DNA from 3 places in the Bradyrhizobium sp. 26S5 genome. Region 1 is predicted to be linked to each of the others. Evidence: predicted binding sites of a transcription regulator. Region 1 holds the regulator's gene; each other region holds the start of a gene.
What was found. Region 1 encodes LexA, which represses DNA repair genes until DNA is damaged. Its sites were predicted from a motif close to TGTTCNNNNTGTGTTCNG; they were not measured.

Region 1 (4,212 bases):
CCAAAACTCTAGTTTCTTGTTTTCACGCGTTTTCTTCACGCGAACCGGTGTCCACTTCGCTCGAAAACGCTTCAGCCGTTGCCGGGCGAGGGGCCGGTCGGCAGCTCGAACAGGCCGAGATGGTACTCGTCGGAATCGGGGCCGGCGTCGGGCTTCTTGACGAGGGTGAAGATGGCCTCGGGAAACTGCTCCCAGACCTTGAGATCATCGGCCGTCACTGTCAGCCAGCCGAACCGGAACATGTAGCGGCCCGGCTCAGTGACGCGTCCAGCCTTTTGCCATGTGACCTTGTCGACCACTGCGCAGGTTTCCGTGAGTACACGTCCTCCGTACGCGATGATGCGCCAAGGCGCTCGCCGACGCAAATCTCCTGCTGCGCCCCGGAAGCGGAAATCCGGGGTCGCTCGAAATCGCCTAAGGTCATCCGCCGCCGAGTGGCTCATTCCGCGGCGACGATGCGCTCAACCCAAAAACAGCGACGCGAATGCGGAGGGCCGCCGCTCCACAACCTTCGGCTTGTGCTCGACCGGCGGATGCAGTGCCGGCAATTGCAGCACGCTGACGCGCTGTCCCTCGACGAGCTGGGTCACCAGAACGTGGCTGCCGTCGGGGAATTCGACCGCGTCATGATGGCGATCGGGCACGTCGGGCTCGACTTCGTTGAACACGCCGACGCGGAAATTCATCGTCTTGGTCCAGATCCAGCGGCTGTCGTAGCGAACGTTCTCGGCGAAAGCGAGCTCGGTGCCCGGCAGCATGCAGACCGCGACAGTGGGATCGTTCTCCGAAGCAAAGCCGCGGGTCGACGTGCCGCGGAAAGTCGTGGTGATCAGCGTCTCTCCGACAATGGCGGGGCGCGATGCCACGGCGTGCAGACTATAGTCACACATCGGATGGCTCCTCTTTTCGAGGTAGCGACCCGTGCCTCTCCTTGAGGCGCAGGCCTCTACCAGAGTGGACGATAGCAAACGAGTGTCTGCTCGTTTCTGGGCGATTGTACGACTGGCCGTCGAACGCCTCAATCACAAACGCGCTACACTGCGCGAGAGGTATCAGGGCGCATCCTAGGTGGTCCGCACGTCGCACTATCTTCCAAGGAACGATCCGATCTGTTGCTCGTTCCCGGATCGGGATGACTTTTCTTCGAATCGTCATCCCGCTCCATATGTCTGTTCGAGCATGACCTTTTCGGAAAACCGCTCCGCACTTTTCCGGATCATGCTCCGCCGCCGTCAGTATTTGCGATACAGCCCGATCAGCTTGCCCTGGATGCGGACCCGGTTCGGCGGCAGGATGCGCACTTCATAGGCAGTGTTGGCCGGCTCGAGCGCGATCGATGCACCGCGGCGGCGGAAGCGCTTCAGGGTGGCTTCCTCCTCGTCGATCAGCGCCACCACGATGTCGCCGGTGTTGGCGACGTCGTTGCGCTGGATCAGCGCCATGTCGCCGTCGAGGATGCCGGCGTCGACCATGGAATCGCCGCGTACTTCCAGCGCATAGTGCTCGCCGGAGCCGAGCATGTCGGGCGGCACGCTGATGGTGTGGCTGCGGGTCTGCAGCGCCTCGATCGGCGTACCGGCCGCGATCCGGCCCATCACGGGGACGGCGACCGGACGGTTGCCGTCGTCCTCGGCGATCGGCGGCGTGCTGCTGCGCTTGCCGAGGGTGCCTTCGATGACGCTCGGCGTGAAGCCGCGGCGACCGTTGCCGCCGCCGGCGGCCAGTTCGGGCAGCTTGATGACCTCGATGGCGCGGGCGCGGTTGGGCAGGCGGCGGATGAAGCCGCGCTCCTCCAGCGCAGTGATCAGGCGGTGGATACCGGACTTCGAGCGCAGATCGAGCGCATCCTTCATCTCGTCGAAGGAGGGCGGCACGCCGGCCTCTTTCAGACGTTCATTGATGAAACGCAGAAGTTCGTACTGTTTGCGCGTGAGCATCTCGAGCATTCCCCCGGTTGATAGCGTCGTTCGATTCCGAGACTCTTCAGGTGGGGCCTTCAGACGGGGCCTGATCTCGGGAGCGCAATGCTCCCTGGCGGCTTCCCGATTGTAGACACCAGTACTCGAAACAAATCATGAACGGACACTATATGTTCGATATGTGTTCCGCAACCAATTAATTTCCGGTGAACGCATCAGGCGGCGCGCAATCGGCAGCCCGCGAAAACCTCAGTCGGGCAGTGTGAGGATCTCGCATTCGCTGCCCTTGGCGGCGGCGGGCGCAAACGGCGGACGTACCAGAAGTGCCCGCGCCGCAGCGAGATTCCCGAGCAGCGAACTATCCTGCTGCATCACCGGCGTGGCGATCAGCGCGCCGTCCTGGCGCTCCTCGAGACGCGCGCGCAGATAGTCCTCGCGCTGGTCGTTGGCGGCGAGGTCGCGGCCGAGCACGGCGGTGGTGCGGACATGATGGATCGTGTTCCGACCGCTCAAAGCCCGAATCAACGGCACCAGAAACAGGAAGGCGCAGACATAGGACGACACCGGATTGCCGGGCAGGCCGATCACCCGCATGGCCCCGAGCCGGCCGTGCATCATCGGCTTGCCGGGCCGCATCGCGATCCGCCAGAACGCCATCGCGACGCCCTCGGCCTCCAGCGACTGCTTGACCAGATCGTGGTCGCCGACCGAGGCGCCGCCGGTCGTAATCAGGATGTCGGCGCCGGCCTCCCGCGCCCGGCGGATACCGGCCGTGGTCGCGGCCACCGTGTCGGCGGCCACCCCGAGATCGACGGTCTCGGCGCCTTCGGCGCGCGCCAGCGCACGCAGCGCATAGCCGTTGGAATAGACGATCTGGCCGGGGCCGGGCTGGGAGCCCGGCATCACCAGTTCGTCGCCGGTGGCGAGCACTGCGACCTTCGGGCGGCGGCGCACCGCGAGTTCCGGATAGTTCATGGCGGCCGCAAGCGAGAGCGCGCGGTCGGACAGGCGGCTGCCGCCGTTGAGCAGCAGGTCGCCCTCACGGAAGTCGACGCCGGCCGGGCGGATGTGCCGTCCCGGGCTCGCTGCCTCGGTGATCGAGATGTGGTCGCCATCGACCCGGGTGTCTTCCTGGATGATGACGGCATCGGCGCCATGGGGGATCACGCCGCCGGTGAAGATCCGCACCGCTTCGCCGGCACTGAGCGTCCGCTCGAACGGCCGGCCGGCGGCGACTTCGCCGATCACCTTGAGCCGGGACTTGAGATCAGCCGCATCGGCGGCGCGCACCGCGTAGCCGTCCATGGCCGACATCGGCTCGGGCGGCTGGGTGCGGCGCGCCGCGAGGTCGTGCGCCAGCGTGCGATGGTAGGCGGCATCGAGCGCGACCATCTCCTCCGGCAGCGGTTCGGCGCCGGCAAGAATGGCGGACAGGGCATCGGCAACCGGCATCAGGGCCACGCGCAAAACTCCTCAATGCAAATGGTCAAATACCAAGTGCGGTCAGCGCCCTTGCCACGTCATCCGTCGATGTCACGTGGATGGCTTGAAGGCCACGCCCCCGCGCACCTTCGATATTGGCAGCCAGATCGTCGAAGAACAGGATCCGCGACGCCGGCACGCCGATCGCTTCTACCACATGATCGTAGGCCGCGGCGTCGGGTTTCCGAAGGCCGATGCTCGAGGACAGGAACACGGTCCGGAAGTGGCTGAGCAACCCGGCATAGGCGACCGAGAAATGCGCGACATGGGCCGGATTGGTGTTCGAGAAGGCGTAGAGCGGCATTCGCGCTGCGGCGGCCGCGAGCAGGGGGGCGATGCCCGGCATCTCGCCGGTGAAGATCGCGTTCCAGCCCTCGAGGAATTGCGCGTCGGTGAGCTCGACGCCGAGCGACTGGCGCAAATTCGCAAAGAACGCCGCGTCGTCGATCCGGCCGATCTCGTGATGCTTGTAACTGTCGTCGACGACGAAACGGCCGGCGAGGTCGGCCGGCGCGCAACCGGCTTGCCGCGCCCAGTGCGTCATCGCCTTGTCGAGGCTGATATCGAGCACGACGCGGCCGATATCGAACAGCAGCACGTCGACGGAATTGGGGGAGAGTTGCGGGGTCATTGCGTGAAACCATGTACGAAAATTGCGGGCAGGCGGCAATCTCCCCGATTTGTGCGGCAGGCATGCGACCAGGGTGCTGACGTTCATTCCGGCTCAGTCCATTCTTGCGCGGTGTCATCACCCGCGCATGCGGGTGATCCAGTATTCCAGAGACGCCAGTGTGTGAGCCGAGGAGCCGCG
Region 2 (4,212 bases), 1.1 Mb from region 1:
TACAAGGCGCCGATCCGGTTCGACGAGGACATCGAGGTCTGCGTGCGGGTCGCGCGGATCGGCCGCTCCTCGATCGTGCTTGCGCTTGCGATCTTCGCCAAGGGCTCCGACGACCTTCGCGCCACCGGCGAAATCATCTGGGTCGCCACCGACCAGAAGACGCAGCAATCGGTCGCCGTGACCGAGGACTTGCGCGCGCTGATCGCGAGCCGGGAAAAGGCGCTGGCGCAGGGGTAAGCCGACTGCCAATCCGCGTTGCGCGGATTGAGACACAACGGCCACTCCGCCATCGGGCGCTAGTGCTTCACCAAGGTTGGGCTCCAGCGCCAGAGATTGTCGTTGGTGAGGTGCGTGCCGCCCCACCAGCGATCGATCGGATTGTGACGACTGAAGTCCTCCTTATGGGCGAGGACAGCTTCGCCAAATTCAGTCAGCGACAGCCGGCTTCGCCGATAGGCCTCCATGCGCGCTCGCAAATTCTCAGGGGCGATCACGCGTAGCTCATCATCGAGCCCAGCGATCGCGGGCTGCGGCCCATGCGCGAGCCCTTGAAGCAGCGTCCCGATTTTCATGTCGGTGAATACCGCGCGTTGACCGAACCCGCGAAGGTAGAACAACCCGTTCGTACCCATGAAGCCCGCCGCAATCAGTTCGAGCAGTCGTAGTTCGGTCGCGCCAAGTCCCGATCTGCTCCACGGAAGCTCCTGGAGCAGGTCAAGCAGGGCCGGCCTCAGCAAGGGAAAGCCGCTGAGGTCTCGACATAGCGCATCGAAGCAAGCCTCGGGCGTTGCCGCGCGATAGGCCTGCCAGCAGATGCTTGCGGTCTCGAGGTCGGCAGGCCGTATGTTGATAAGCGGCACTTCGTTCCATCCGCGCCATGTCTCGTGCAGCGTCGACAGAGCGAAAGCGACCAGGCGCAATTTCAACTTGGCCGCCATCGCCGGGTAAGCCCGGAAATGATCGAGCAACCAAATCAGCTGCAATTGATCATTTGGGTCCGGATCGAACCAAAGCTCGACAATCTCGTAAGGTTCGCAGAATTCGATCAGCGCGAGATCCCTGCGCGCCCTGGCATCCTGAGGCCACTGGCTCCGCGTGCTCCAGTGCGACCAATGTCCGACCGGATCCTGGTCCGACCGTAATCCGAAGTAAGTCTCAAGCTCTCCTAGCGGCGGCAGTGGTCCGCCGACAAATCGAAAGCCGGATGTAATAGCGACCTCGGCGAGCCCCGAACGTGTGAGGCTAAGGCCGGACGGACTGGTCAGGATCAGGCGCTTCATCGGCACAACTCTCTCAACGCCAGACCAAACGAAACGGGCGCCGAAGACGTCGGCAACTCAACGTCCTCAGCGCCCGCTTGCAACGAAATCTTGCAGCCTTACGGCTTACTCCTCGGTCGGCTCCTCGCCCTCGGCGTCGCGCTCGGGCGTGCCGGCGAGAATCTGCTCGGAGATCAGGCCGGAGTTCTGCCGGATTGCGGCTTCGATCTTGGCGGTGATGTCGGGGTTCGCCTTCAGGAAGGCCTTGGAATTCTCGCGTCCCTGGCCGAGCCGCTGGCTGTCATAGGAGAACCAGGCGCCGGATTTCTCGACGATGCCGGCCTTGACGCCGAGGTCGAGGATTTCGCCCATCTTGGAGACGCCCTCGCCATACATGATGTCGAACTCGACCTGCTTGAAAGGCGGCGCCAGCTTGTTCTTCACAACCTTGACGCGGGTGGTGTTGCCGACGACCTCGTCGCGCTCCTTGATCGCGCCGATGCGGCGAATGTCGAGGCGGACCGAGGCATAGAACTTCAGCGCGTTGCCGCCGGTGGTGGTCTCCGGCGAACCGTACATCACGCCGATCTTCATGCGGATCTGGTTGATGAAGATCACCATGGTGTGGGACTTGTTGATCGAGGCGGTGAGCTTGCGCAGCGCCTGGCTCATCAGGCGCGCCTGCAGGCCCGGCAGTGCATCGCCCATCTCGCCCTCGAGCTCGGCTTTCGGCACCAGCGCCGCGACCGAATCGACCACCAGCACGTCGACCGCACCGGAGCGCACCAGCGTGTCGCAGATTTCCAGTGCCTGCTCGCCGGTGTCAGGCTGCGAGATCAGCAGCTCGTCGATGTTGACGCCGAGCTTGCGCGCATAGACCGGGTCGAGCGCGTGTTCAGCGTCGATGAAGGCGCAGATGCCGCCCTTCTTCTGGCCTTCCGCCACCGTGTGCAGCGCCAGCGTGGTCTTGCCCGAGGACTCCGGCCCGTAGATCTCGACGACGCGGCCCTTCGGCAGCCCGCCGACGCCGAGCGCAATGTCGAGCCCGAGCGATCCCGAAGATATCGTCTCGACATCCATCGAGCGGTCGTTCTTGCCGAGCTTCATCACCGAACCCTTGCCGAACTGGCGCTCGATCTGGGAGAGCGCGGCTGAGAGGGCCTTGGACTTGTCCATGGAGGATCCTTCGACGATACGCAGGGCAGTAGCAGACATTGGGATGTGCTCCTTATGGCGGGGATTCGCTAGCGGGACAAACGGGTGATGAGATCGGGCGGAATGCGTTTTTGATTGGAACCTCGTACCACGTTTGTTCTATGTTCGCAATATGTTCTTTCTGGCAAATCGGTGCTGGCCTGCTTTATCCCCTGGTGGCCCGGTTTGAATCTTGGCGTGGTCCGTTTTGGATTAAGCGAACAGAAACCAAGGCTTGGCCGATGTTCTCAGTAGGACTACTGAGCGGCCCTATTCACTGTTCTGGGCATATAAATCTTGATGATGCTCAATCCGTTCTTGCGAGAACAAAAGATAGGGCCGTCCGTGACCGGGATGGACCGAACGGCCCCAGCCAGCCCGTAGTACCAAAATGGAAGAATGGGCCGACACTCCTAGTTACGGGACATCGGGCAACCGGTTGCGCGAGAGGCGTTGCTGAGCCCCTTTCACCGAGTGGCCAATGTCCCCAGGATTAGGATCGCCCAGCCCGAAACTAACCCACGATAACTTGGTTATAGAACATCACCGACACGATTTTGGGCGTCGGTGGCTGAGAGACCTATCGGGCTCCCGCCTTTCATTGGAATGGGAGCGCACTCCATGTGTGCGAAGTGTGTCGAGTTGGACGAAAGAAGCGTCCATTACGCTGCGCTCGCCCGAACGATCACGGATCGGCAGACCATCGACGGCATCGCGCAGTTAATTGCAGAGCACGAAGCCCAGAAGCGCAAGCTGCATCCGGAGCCGAAAGAGTAAGACCGCCCTCAGTTGGCGAACGCGCTTCGTTCCTGTTTTCAATTGATAGCCCCGCAAACGTCTCTGATATCCGCAGATTGTGCCAACGAGAGAAGCGGCGCTCTATTTGGCGACCGGCTGTGAACCTTTGGTTGCTCCGGCAAGACCGACCATCACCGGGATTTTGTTCGTACCCTCTCGGGGCTAGAGCCCAACGCCGTCTGCAGGTTTTTCAAGCGGGCGGCGCTGTGCTGTCAGGGCGGCCTGTTCGATCATCGAAACGGCCCCAGCGCGCGGGCCTAGGGGATACGCGCCGGGGCCGCCTCCTTGGGCGCTCCGTCCGGAGAGCGCAATTCACTGTATCGGGAAAAAGTGGCAACGGAATGCGCCCTCGCGGATTACCTCATTTTGACAAGTGTCCTAATTGCCCGCAGCGCGGAACATCCCGTCTTTCGATCCGTTGATGATTCATCACCGCACCGCCCGTGGGCATCGACCGGGGATGAGATCGCCCGGTTAGTGCTCCCGCCCAATACCAGCAGGGTGCAGCGCCATGCAGAAGCGGCGTCGTTCCAGGCACTCGCAATCACTGCAAGAACGTCTTGCCGACGAGGCCATGCGCCTGCGCGAGGAAGCCAGCACGCTTCCCCCGATCCACCAAAAGAAGGAGACCTTGCTGAGGAAGGCGCGGCATGACGAGACCACCGCTCACTTGACGGAGTGGCTGATGTTCCAGGGTTTGCGGATGCCCCTCTAGATCAGGGAGGACGACCATGCAGGCGAACCACCACCATATCGATGGCGTGGAGGTTGCCTTTGTCTGCGCTGCGGCGGTGTCGCTGGTGGCCCTGTTCGTCAGCGTGGCCTGGCTCTTGCTGCGGTGACATCCAGCAGTGACATCCAGCGGGGCAATGCGGACGGCTGCCAATGCGGCGGGCTGTTCTCCGCTGCCTCATACCTCGCTTCGACGATCCGAACGAAAAGGGCCCCGGCGAGGGGGACC
Region 3 (4,212 bases), 3.0 Mb from region 1:
TCGCCAGCAAACCGACGCGTATCCGGCGATGGCAATCCAGTCGTAGCGCATGGTCGCACGCTAAGTCCTGCATCATCCGGACGACCTTGATCTAGATCAAGAATACATGGGTCCTATGGGAAGTTATGGGTCCAGAGGCGCTCTCTGGAGGCTATTTTCTCGGAGCACACGCACAGTTATTCGGGCAAGCCCGCCTCTCGAAAGGCGACTAAGCCAAGCCACAAGGGTGCCTCAGCGATTCCCTGGCTTCTTCAGGTAAAGAAGCCAGGGTTGCTTCCACTCGGCGCCGCCCACGCGGAATAGGCGGCATCGTCAGGTTGCATCAAACCGCGGCTTCCCGCCACTAGCCATTGGGGTTAGCGACTTTTGTCGGCATGCCGCTGGATCTCCCCGCCAGCCCAGCCAAAGCCCCTCCCGGGGCGGGTTTCGCGCGCCCTTGGGTTGCATTAAGCTTGAAAGCCGATGTTTGAAGCAGTGTGGAAAATATCATGGAAGACGCGCTAGAACGGGCCTGCCGATGAAACCGCTAATCGGACTTATCGCGCTGCTCTTTACGACCGGCGCATTTGCACAAGCCGCTCCCCCGAAGGCGGCTAAAAGGCCGCCCGTTCAGGTCAGGCCGCAAGCGCCAATGGGTTGCAAACTGGTCGGCACGGTCAGGGGCACCAAGATCTGGGCGGGCGACTGCATTGCTGCGGCACCCGCCGCGGAAACTCCACCACCGCCATCACCCCCGCCTGCACCGCCTAGCGGCCTCAGCGCCCCTGCAGAGAAGCAGTGATTAGGCGACGTTCCGCCGGCCGGTTGAGAATCGGTTGAGGCAAGAAATGACAGTCGTCGACCTGGAGGAGCTAGCAGAAATGGCGGTGCAGCTAGAATCCACCGCGCGCAAACTTGCTCCGAGCCCGGAGCGCTATGAACTACTTCGAGACGTCGCCCGATTTCGCGCGCAGTTAGCCACGAGACTGTCGGAGCTGAAGGCGAAGAAAAAATGAACGATCTCGACTACCTTGGAGCGCGTCAGGTCCGCCCGCATTCCATTCAGAGTTCCGTTCACCACACCAACGCCGCGTAACGAACAAGGCAGAACCGCGATTTCATCGCAAACATGGCGGAGGATCTTGGCGTCTGGTTTGATGCAGAACAGCGGAGTTCAGCAATGGTGACGACCCACAAGGATAAGCCGCGCGGTAAGCCACGCCAGCGCAGCCGGAAGGCGGACCAGCGAAACCAGAAACCTGATGATCAACAGCAGAGCCCGAAGCTCGCCCAGCGGGATGAGGATCGAATCGGCGCAATGGTCGCGTCAATTGACACCGTCACGAACGGCGCAACTGCGCCGGCGGAGCCTCCCTCAAGCGGGGCACCCGCCCCGGCGGATGCGCCCTTGATCGGCGAAGTCGCACCGACGGATGCTCCCCCAATCGGCGCAGTCACACCGGCGGACAACTGGCCAGTCAGTATTCAAACTATCGGGAATGCCTACAGGGACTATACCAAGAGGTCGCTCGAGGAGACCGGGTCCTTTGTCGAGAAGCTCATGGCTGCGCGGTCGTTCGATAAGGCGATTGAGGTTCAGACCGAATTCGCAAGGCAGGCTTATGCAAACTTTGTCGCTGAGTCACAGAAGATTTGTGAACTCTACAGCGAACTTGCCAAGCAGTTCATCTTCAGGCCTTGGGAAGGCTTCGGGGCGAATGTGACCCAAACCCGGCGCTAGGATTTCGCAGTAGCAGTACGAAAAGCAAACCGGCGGCAAAAAGAACCCCCGATCGAGCCTCAGCGTTGAGCTTAGGATCTGCCATCAACAATTATCGACACCAGTTTGCCGACGATCGTTCCGCCTACAAGTGCGATTGAGTCTGCCAAACATCCTTGCTGCGAAAGCACGACGTTCAAAGGACGGCTTGTAAAATACATTTGTTCACTATATGTTCGCGCCTTGAAGTAGATGTCTCGCGAGCCCGTCGTGGTTGATCAGGTCGTCATCACGGAAAAATCCAGCCAGGCGAAAGACATCCGGGCTGCCGTTGGGTCGCGCTACGGTGATGTTCTCCCGGCCGAGGGTCATTTGTTCGACCTGGTTGAACCGGAAGATGTGGTGCCAGAATGGAAACGCTGGTCGCCGATCCTCCTGCGGCCGGAGGGTCTTTACGGTACTCGCCCGGCAGAGGGCGGCAACAAGGCCGCCAAGCTCAAAGCCATCCGAGAGGCCCTACGCACCGCCCGGCAGGTTTGGCTCGCCACCGACTGCGACCGTGAAGGCCAGCTCATCGGTCAGGAAATTCTCGAGCATTACAATTTCCGCGGCCGGGTGCTCCGGGTGCTATTCACCGCGCAGGACGCGCAGACCATCCGGGACGCGTTCGCGCGGGCAAAATCCAATGCCGAATATGCCAGGCTTTACGCCGCGGCCGTCGCCCGACGGCAGGCGGACCAGATCTACAACCTGTCGCTCACGCGCACCGCGACCGTCATCCTGGGGCAAGGTGCTCGGCGCGTGATTGGGGTTGGTCGCGTGAAGACGCCGACCTTGGCGATTGTCTGCACCCGCGAACTGGAAATCCGAAACTTCGTGCCGCTCTCATATTTTGAGGTTGTCGCGACCGCGAAGGTTGCCGGAGGGCAATTCCAGATGCGCCACGCTCCGCAGGAGCGGATTGTCCGGCGCGAGGTCGCCCATGATATCGTCAATGCAGCTCGGGGCTTCGAGGGCGCGCTTGCCGTGCGCGTCGAAGAAAAGCGGCATGGGCCACCCAAGCTGCACGATTTGCCGTCACTACAGAAACTGTGCGGCTCTCGCTTTGGCTGGCCGGCCAGCAAGACGCTCGAGGTGGCGCAGGAACTCTATGACGGCCAGGACAAGAAGATCATCACCTATCCGCGCGCGGAGGTACGCTACCTGCCGCAGAGCTTGATAGCGGACGTTCCGAAGATCGTGATCGGACTGCAGGTAGGCCAAGCGTTCAGCGCAATCCCCCTGCCAGAGCCACCGATGATCCGCAAAGGTGCAAGCGGCAGTTTCTACGATAAGGGACTGGAGGGCGCGAGCCATCACGCCGTCATTCCCAATGTCAACACGATCGATAAGCTGCGCGAGATCTGGCCTCGTCTGTCGTCCGATGAGAAGAAACTGTTCGACGTCGTCGCGCGGGCCTATCAGGCAGCGCTGATGCCCGACTTCCGCTATCGGCAGACAACCGCAACTCTCGACGTGCATGGCTTCGAGTTCCGCGCCTCCGGCCGCCAGCCCATCGATCTCGGCTGGCGCGCAGCATTCCCGGACTGGCGGCCCGTCGACGAAAAGGGCGATGAAGCACAATTGCTTCCGGCGCTGCGCAACGGTGAGACCGCACAACTGCAGGATTCCAAAATTGAAGACAAGGAAACTCGGCCGCCGCCGCGCTACAACGAAGGCACTCTCATCGATGCGATGCAAAATGCTTGGCGCTTCGTCGACGACGAAGCCCTTCGGCAACGCCTGAAGGAAGCCAAGGGTATCGGCACACCGGCGACCCGAGCCGAGATCATCAGTGGGCTCAAGAAGCAGAGCTTTCTGATGACCCAGGGGAAGCACATCCTGCCGACGGAGACCGGCCTCTCGCTATTCGGCGTTCTCAAACAGGCTGACCCTGCGCTGGTCGACCCTGGCGTAACTGCACAATTGGAATGCTTGCTCGACGATGTTGTTGTCGGCAAGCAGGAGATGCTCGGCGCGATCGACGCCGTGTGCGATGTAGCTCAACGCATCATCGGCAAGCTGAAGGAGGGCGCTGCGAACGGAGGGCTACCCTCGTTAGGTGCTGCAGTTGGCAACAACTCCGCAACCTATCCGCCCACACCTGCGATGAAACGTTTTGCCGACAGCATCAGCCGGCAGAAGGGCATCAAGCCCCCGCCCGGCTACACGACGTCAATATCGGTCTGCCGCAGATTTCTTAGTGAACACGCGCCCAAGACAGCAACTAGTGAAACGTCTGGAGAGCACAAGCCTGTCAGTCCGGCCCAGTTATCGTATGCGAAGAAAATCGCGCGGGGGAATGGCGTCGTCATTCCCGACGAGGCCAAAGCTAACTCCGCCGCTATGTCCGCCTGGATTGCCTCGAACCGTTCAACGAACCAGCACAAGCCCAATCGGAAGACCGCACACAAGCCCGCACGATCGGCTGCCCGCCAATCGACAGCTCCGAAGAAACCCTCCCGGAAGCGCAA

Region 2: recA (recombinase RecA) is a predicted target of LexA. The motif match lies at 2,577-2,594, and genes of this name have one in related genera.
Region 3: V5279_RS39055 (type IA DNA topoisomerase) is a predicted target of LexA. The motif match lies at 1,922-1,939, and genes of this name have one in related genera.

Annotation. Positions count from the first base shown of each region.
Region 1 covers NZ_CP145948.1:5,236,173-5,240,384, reverse strand. Annotated here, with positions in the region: gene V5279_RS24350 (hypothetical protein) at 72-299, opposite strand; gene V5279_RS24345 (hypothetical protein) at 462-890, opposite strand; gene lexA (transcriptional repressor LexA) at 1,233-1,937, opposite strand; gene glp (gephyrin-like molybdotransferase Glp) at 2,169-3,380, opposite strand; gene V5279_RS24330 (HAD family phosphatase) at 3,406-4,032, opposite strand.
Region 2 covers NZ_CP145948.1:6,349,355-6,353,566, forward strand. Annotated here, with positions in the region: gene V5279_RS29920 (thioesterase family protein) at 1-237, shown strand, start outside; gene V5279_RS29925 (hypothetical protein) at 297-1,280, opposite strand; gene recA (recombinase RecA) at 1,386-2,474, opposite strand; gene V5279_RS29935 (hypothetical protein) at 3,075-3,230, shown strand; gene V5279_RS29940 (hypothetical protein) at 3,763-3,966, shown strand.
Region 3 covers NZ_CP145948.1:8,237,908-8,242,119, forward strand. Annotated here, with positions in the region: gene V5279_RS39045 (hypothetical protein) at 828-995, shown strand; gene V5279_RS47135 (phasin family protein) at 1,160-1,720, shown strand; gene V5279_RS39055 (type IA DNA topoisomerase) at 1,970-4,212, shown strand, end outside.